One region of the Amycolatopsis sp. DSM 110486 genome, then DNA from elsewhere that is predicted to be linked to it. Evidence: riboswitches for the same ligand, from Rfam matches in the RefSeq annotation. Region 1 holds a riboswitch; each other region holds the start of a gene.
What was found. A riboswitch is a leader RNA that binds a small molecule or an ion and turns the genes downstream of it on or off. The one in region 1 is predicted to bind thiamine pyrophosphate.

Region 1 (2,257 bases):
TCGGCACCGAACCGTCCGGTGTTTCGAAGGGTGAAAAGAAGGCTCAGCCCAGCAGGCCGAGCACCACCAGAACCGCCAGCGTGAACGCCGTGGCGAGCAGGGTGATCCAGGCGCGCTGGGTGGGCGAGAGGGTGGTGGGCGAGTTGTTCATCGCGTGTCCTAGCGGGGGCGGGGCGGGCGGATTCCGCTGGAATAGCGCGCTGATCAAGGGTGGTGTTACGGCCTGTGGTCGAGATCACGGTGGGCGCGGAAAGTGCGCCACAGGACCGCGCCGGCGGAGGCCACCATCAGGGTGAACGCGATGGTGCCGACGACGATTGCCTGGGTCATGAAAAGGGGTCCCTCCTCGTGGAACGTACGAAAGGGGGACGTGTCAGCCCGCGGAAGGTGTCGCGACAGTAGGGCGCGTCACACGGTGAGCGCGGCGTCGATCTGAGCGGCGAGGGCGAAGTCCTTCGAGGTGAGGCCGCCTTCCGAATGGGTGGAGAGGCGGAAGGTCACCGTGCGCCAGCGGATGTCGATGTCCGGGTGGTGGTCGGCGGCCTCGGCGAGTTCGGCGACGCGGACGACGTAGGCCACGGCGTTCGGGAAGGAAGACAGGGTCACCGAACGGGTGATCGTGGCGCCGTCGCGCTGCCAGTCGGGGACGGTGGTCAGGGCGGATGAAATCTCGGAGTCGCTCAGTAGTTGCGCCATGTGTCCAATGGTGAACCCGTTTGGGCTACGCTGCACGGTTGCCACGGGAGTCCGGTACGCCGGGCTGAGAGGCGGGTGCCCGAGACCCGCGACCGTTCGCACCTGAATCCGGATCATGCCGGCGCAGGGAGGCCTGCTCTCCTTGCTCACGGCGAAGTGCAGGAGGGCAGATGATTCCGCGGACCGCACGCACGGTGCTGGGCCTGGCCACGGTCACGGCACTGGCGAGTGCCTGCTCGCTGTCCGGCGGCAGCTCGGGCGGCGACGCCCAGCAGACCCCGACGGTCACGCTCGTCACCCACGACTCGTTCGTCGCGCCGCAGGACGTGCTCGACGCGTTCCAGCGCCAGTCCGGCATCAAGCTCAAGATCCTCAAGTCGGGCGACGCGGGGGAGCTCACCAACAAGCTGGTGCTCACCAAGGCGAACCCGATCGGCGACGTCGCGTTCGGCGTGGACAACACGTTCGCCTCGCGAGCACTGAACGAAGGCGTCTTCCAGGCGTACACGAGCCCCGAGGCCGACCGCGGGCCGCAGCGGTACTCGGTGGACCCACAGCACCGCCTGAGTGCCGTTGATGTCGGCGACGTCTGCGTCAACATCGACCCCGCGTACTTCGCGAGCAAGCACCTGCCGGAACCCAAGACGTACGACGACCTCGCCGACCCGAAGTACAAGGACCTCACCGTCGCCGAGAGCCCCGCCACAGCGTCGCCCGGGCTGGCGTTCCTGCTGGGCACCGTGGCGAAGTACGGCGAGCAGGGCTGGCACGACTACTGGGCCAAGCTCAAGGCCAACGGCGTCAAGGTCGACAGCGGCTGGGAAGAGGCCTACACGAAGGACTTCTCCGGTTCCTCGGGCAAGGGCCCGCGCCCGATCGTGGTCTCGTACGCGTCCTCGCCGGCCGCCGAGATCGGCGACGACGGCAAGCCGCGCACCAAGGCCCTGCTCGACACGTGCTTCCGCCAGATCGAGTACGCCGGCGTCCTCGCGAACACCAAGCAGGTACCGCAGGCCCAGAAGGTGGTCGACTTCCTGCTCTCGCAGCAGTTCCAGTCGACGGTCGCGGCCAACATGTACGTCTACCCGGCCCGCGAGGGCGTCGACCTGCCCGCCGGCTGGGCCGCGGCCGCGCCGCTGCCGCAGGACCCCGCGACTCTGCCCGCCGACCAGATCCAGGCCGGCCGTGAGAAGTGGATCGGTGAATGGCGCTCGCTCATGGGCGCGTAACGCAGGCGCAGACCGCGCGCACGGCGGGCCTGGCGCTGCTCGGCCTGCTGCCCGTCGCGTTCCTGGTCGTGTTTTTCGCCTGGCCGGTCGTCGCGATCCTCGGCCGTGGCTTCTCGGCGGGCGGCGTCGACACGGTCTTGGCCGACGCGCAGACTTGGCAGCTCGCCGCGTTCACGCTGGTCAGCGCCGCCGCTTCGACGGTCGTCGCCGTGGTCGCGGGGCTGCCGGTGGCGTACGTGCTCGCGCGTGTGAAGCTGCCGGGCGTCGGGCTGGCGCGCACGCTGGTGCTGGTGCCGTTCGTGCTGCCGACGGTGGTCGTCGGGCTCGCGTTC
Region 2 (2,257 bases), 680 kb from region 1:
AGACCGAGTCGAACACGCCGCCGCCCTCGTCCTCGTCGTCGAGCACGTCCACGAGCGAATCGCCGACGTCGCAGAGCTCGGTGAGTGACACGCCGCCGCCGTCGAGCACGGGTGGGGCGTCGACCACGCCGAGCGCGCCGCAGACGAAGGGTGCGCCGTCGGGGACGCCGTCGCCCTAAGCGAGCTGGGACTTCAGCGTTTCCGCGGCCGCCTTCGGGTCCTCGGCGTCGATGATGGCGCGGACCACCACGATCCGCGACGCCCCGGCGGCCAGCACCTCCGGCAGCCGCTCGGTGTCGATGCCGCCGATCGCGAACCACGGCCGGTCGGTACCGGTTTTCGCGGTGGCCCGGACCAGGTCCAGGCCGGGTGCGTGCCGGCCGGGCTTGGTCGGCGTCGGCCAGCACGGGCCGGTGCAGAAGTAGTCCACGCCGTCCTCGGCGGCGGCCGCCGTGGCCTGCTCGATCGAGTGGGTGGAGCGGCCGATCACCACGTCGTCGCCAAGGACGCGGCGCGCGAGCGGCACGGGGATGTCGTCCTGACCCAGGTGCAGCACGTCGGCGCCCACGGCGAGGGCGACGTCGGCGCGGTCGTTGACCGACAGCAGCGCACCGTGGCGCGCGCACGCTTCGGCGAGCACCTCGAGCGCCGCGATCTCCTGCGCGGCCTCGAGCGGGGCGCCGTTCGTCTTGTCCCGCAGCTGCACGATGTCGACGCCGCCGGCCAGCGCCGCGTCGATGAACTCGGCGAGGTCGCCGCGCGACGAGCGGGCGTCGGTGCACAAGTACAGCCGCGAATCGGCCAGGCGGGTGCGGATCTGTGATCCGGTCAGGGCGGGCATGGCGGGGACGTTACCCGCGCGCTACGGTGGGGTGGTCCGCACGGGAGCCCGAGGCACGGGCTGAGAGGGAGCTGCCGCTCCGACCGTGGAACCTGATCCGGGTCATGCCGGCGCAGGGAGCGTGATTCCATGAGTGAGACCCTCACCATCGTCGGCGGTGGTGTCATCGGCCTGTCCGCGGCTTGGCGCGCGGCGGCCCGCGGCCATCGCGTCACGGTGGTCGACCCGGCCCCCGCGCGCGGTGCGTCCTGGCTGGCGGGCGGCATGCTCGCGCCGGTCACGGAGGCGTGGCCGGGCGAGGAGCACGTGCTCAGCCTTGGCGAGGAGTCGCTGCGGCGCTGGCCCGCGTTCGCGCGGGACCTCGCGGCGGAGGGCACGGACCCCGGGCTGGCTTCGCACGGCACGATCGTGGTCGCGTTCGACAGCGCCGACGCCGGGCACCTCGACATCCTCGCGGAGTACCTGGCCTCGCTGGGCCGTGACGTCGAGCGGCTCACCGGGCGGGCGGCGCGGCGGCTCGCGCCGGGCCTGGGCGCGGTGCGTAGCGGGCTGCACGTGCCGGGTGACCTGGCTGTCGACAACCGGAAGCTGCTGACGGCGCTGCTCTCCGCGTGCGCGAAGCGGGGTGTCGAGTTCTCGGCGTCGCGGGTGACTTCGCTCGACGATGTGACCGGTCCCGTTGTGCTGGCTGCCGGCGCGTGGACAGGCAAGCTGCACCCGCTGCTGGCCGACGCCGTGCGGCCGCTCAAAGGCGAGATCCTGCGACTGCGGCCGCGTCGGGGCTGCCTGCCGCCCCCGCCGTACACGGTGCGCGCGATGGTCGAGGGCCGGCCGATCTACCTCGTGCCGCGCGCTGACGGCGAGCTGGTGCTCGGCGCGACGCAGTACGAAGCGGGCTTCGACGAGACCGTGACCGCGCGTGGCGTGCGGGAGCTGCTGGAAGGCGGCGAACGGATCCTGCCGGGCATCATGGAGTACGAGCTCGTCGAGACCGCGGCCGGGCTGCGCGCGGGAAGCCGCGACGCGCTGCCGTACATCGGCGAGCTCGGCGAAGGCGTGTACGCGGCGACGGGGCACCACCGCAACGGTCTGCTGATGGCCCCTGTGACCGCAGACGCCGTGGTCGCGTGGCTGGCCGGCGAGGCCCCACCGGACGAGATCGGGGCGGCCGCGCCCGCCCGTTTGCTGCAGAAGGAGCGAGTCTGATGGAGATCAAGGTCAACGGGAGCTGGCGCGAGTTCCCCGACGGCGCCACCGTGTCCGAGGTGCTCGACGCACTCGACGTGGCCCGCCAGGGCGTTGCCGTCGCGGTGAACGGCGAGGTCGTGCGCCGGGGCGAGTGGGAGGCGTCGGTGGTGCCGAAGGGCGCGAACATCGACGTGCTGACCGCGGTGCAGGGAGGCTGACGATGGACGA
Region 3 (2,257 bases), 670 kb from region 1:
GGCGCCTCGCCGGTGAGCTGTTCCTCCAGCTCCACGTTCTCCTTGATCTTGTGCATCGGCACGTGGCCGGGGCCCTCGATCATCACCTGCACGTCGTGCTCACGCGCGATGTGCGTGAGCTCACCGAGGGTCTCGAGCTCGGCGAACTGCGCGCGGTCGTTGGCGTCGGCGATCGAGCCGGGGCGCAGGCCGTCGCCGAGGGAGAACGTGACGTCGTACTTGCGCAGGATCGCGCAGAGTTCCTCGAAGTTCGTGTACAGGAAGGATTCCTGGTGGTGCGCGAGGCACCACGCGGCCATGATCGAGCCGCCGCGGCTCACGATTCCGGTCACGCGCCGGGCGGTGAGGGGGATGTAGCGCAGCAGCACTCCCGCGTGGACGGTGACGTAGTCCACACCCTGCTCGCACTGCTCGATGATCGTGTCGCGGTAGACCTCCCACGACAGCTTCTCCGGCTCCCCGTCGACCTTCTCCAGCGCCTGGTAGATCGGCACGGTGCCCACGGGCACGGGGGAGTTGCGGACGATCCACTCGCGCGTCTCGTGGATGCGCTTGCCGGTGGACAGGTCCATGATCGTGTCGGCACCCCAGCGGGTGGCCCACACCATCTTGTCGACCTCTTCCTCCACTGAGGACCAGACGGCCGAGTTGCCCATGTTCGCGTTGATCTTCACCAGGAACTTCTTGCCGATGATCATCGGCTCGCTCTCCGGGTGCTTGCGGTTGGCGGGGATCACCGCCCGCCCGCGCGCGACCTCGTCGCGCACGAACTCAGGTGAGCACCGCTCGCGCGCGGCGATGAACTCCATCTCGCGCGTGATCACGCCCGCTTTCGCCCAGCCGAGCTGGGTGTTGTGCGCGCGGCCGTCGGCCCAGCCCGTGCGCAGCGGGTGAAGTCCATTGTGGACGTCGATCTTCGCGTCCGGGTCGGTGTACGGCCCGGACGTGTCGTACACGTCGAAGTGCTCACCGTTCGACAGGTCGATGCGCCGCGCCGGAACCCGCAGGCCCGATTCGGTGCGGTGGTAGACCTTGTGCGAACCGGTGATCGGCCCCGTGGTCACGGAAGGCGTGATGGCAGGCTCGTTCTCCAGCGTCGTCAACGACGTTCACTCCCTACGCCGGCATTACCCGGTCAGGTTCATGCGGTCGGCGGCACCGGGTGTCCACAGACAGACACCAGCCGCCCTCTCAGCCCGCCAAGGCGCGAGCTCCCGCGTTGGTTATGAGGTTGTCCCTCGACCATGCCACGGCGGATCATGCGAGCACAAGCCACCCCCGCGTCCGGTGTGTTCTTCACCGGATCGGAGCATCCGGCCGACAGGCGGTCACATGACCGTCACCTGCGCCGACTTCGGGGCGCCTCGTGAGGAAAGTTCTGCTCGCCGGACTGGTGGCGGTGTTGGCGATGAGCGCGGCCCGGTTCCGGTTCCTTAGCGGTCAAGAGGCCCCAGGCCACCGCTCTCCGTGGATTCCGCGCGATTCCGCCGACTACTCCCGCGGCCGGCGCGATTACCTGTCCACCGTTGCGCACGGCTCCGTCTTCATTGACGAGCCCACGCCCCCGATCGTGCTCACCGTCTCGCCGGCCCACAACCGCCGGAAATCGCGGCCAAGCCGCCTGTGTCCTCAGTAACTCACCTTGGGAAAGCCCCCACCCATCCTCGGGGGAACGGCCCTTGGCCAGTCTACCGCTCCCCACCGACAAAATAATCTCCGAAGCCGAGTTGTCCACAGCGAAGCCGAGTTGTGGACAACAACAGAAAACCCGCCCCCCGCAACAAAAAACGCGCCGGCGCAACACCGATCACGGCTGCGCAGGAAAGCCTCGGGCGAAAAAGAGAACCGTCGTCGTTCGGTGCCTTCGTCAGACACCATGCCGGATCAGGTCTGGGATAAAACCCCGCCGTCGTGCGCGAGCATTTCCTCGGCCGCTGACCCGCTGAAACGACGAATCTCCCGGCCCTAACCCGGGACCGGGAGACTCGTCGACAAAGAAACTCAGGCTTCGGCCGGCTCGTCCTTCGGCGGCAGCCAGCTCAACCCCGGCACGCCCCATTTGTTCTTCTTCAGCATCTTCTTCGCCGCCCGCGCGTGGCGGCCCACCAGGCGATCGAGGTACAGGTACCCGTCGAGGTGGTCCGTCTCGTGCTGCAGGCAGCGGGCGAAGTAGCCGGTGCCCTCGACGGTGATCGGCTCACCCGTCACGTCGAAACCGGTCACGCGCGCCCACGACGCGCGGCCGGTGGGGTAGGAC

Region 2: another riboswitch for thiamine pyrophosphate. It lies ahead of thiO (glycine oxidase ThiO); the one in region 1 lies ahead of K1T34_RS10450 (thiamine ABC transporter substrate binding subunit).
Region 3: another riboswitch for thiamine pyrophosphate. It lies ahead of thiC (phosphomethylpyrimidine synthase ThiC); the one in region 1 lies ahead of K1T34_RS10450 (thiamine ABC transporter substrate binding subunit).

Annotation. Positions count from the first base shown of each region.
Region 1 covers NZ_CP080519.1:2,167,008-2,169,264, reverse strand. The annotation lists gene K1T34_RS10455 (4a-hydroxytetrahydrobiopterin dehydratase) at 409-696, opposite strand; TPP riboswitch at 730-843, shown strand; gene K1T34_RS10450 (thiamine ABC transporter substrate binding subunit) at 867-1,925, shown strand; gene K1T34_RS10445 (iron ABC transporter permease) at 1,901-2,257, shown strand, end outside.
Region 2 covers NZ_CP080519.1:2,849,955-2,852,211, reverse strand. The annotation lists gene K1T34_RS13935 (hypothetical protein) at 1-179, shown strand, start outside; gene thiE (thiamine phosphate synthase) at 176-841, opposite strand; TPP riboswitch at 872-977, shown strand; gene thiO (glycine oxidase ThiO) at 971-2,047, shown strand; gene thiS (sulfur carrier protein ThiS) at 2,047-2,247, shown strand; gene K1T34_RS13915 (thiazole synthase) at 2,250-2,257, shown strand, end outside.
Region 3 covers NZ_CP080519.1:2,838,742-2,840,998, reverse strand. The annotation lists gene thiC (phosphomethylpyrimidine synthase ThiC) at 1-1,103, opposite strand, end outside; TPP riboswitch at 1,097-1,228, opposite strand; gene K1T34_RS13860 (peptide deformylase) at 2,002-2,257, opposite strand, start outside.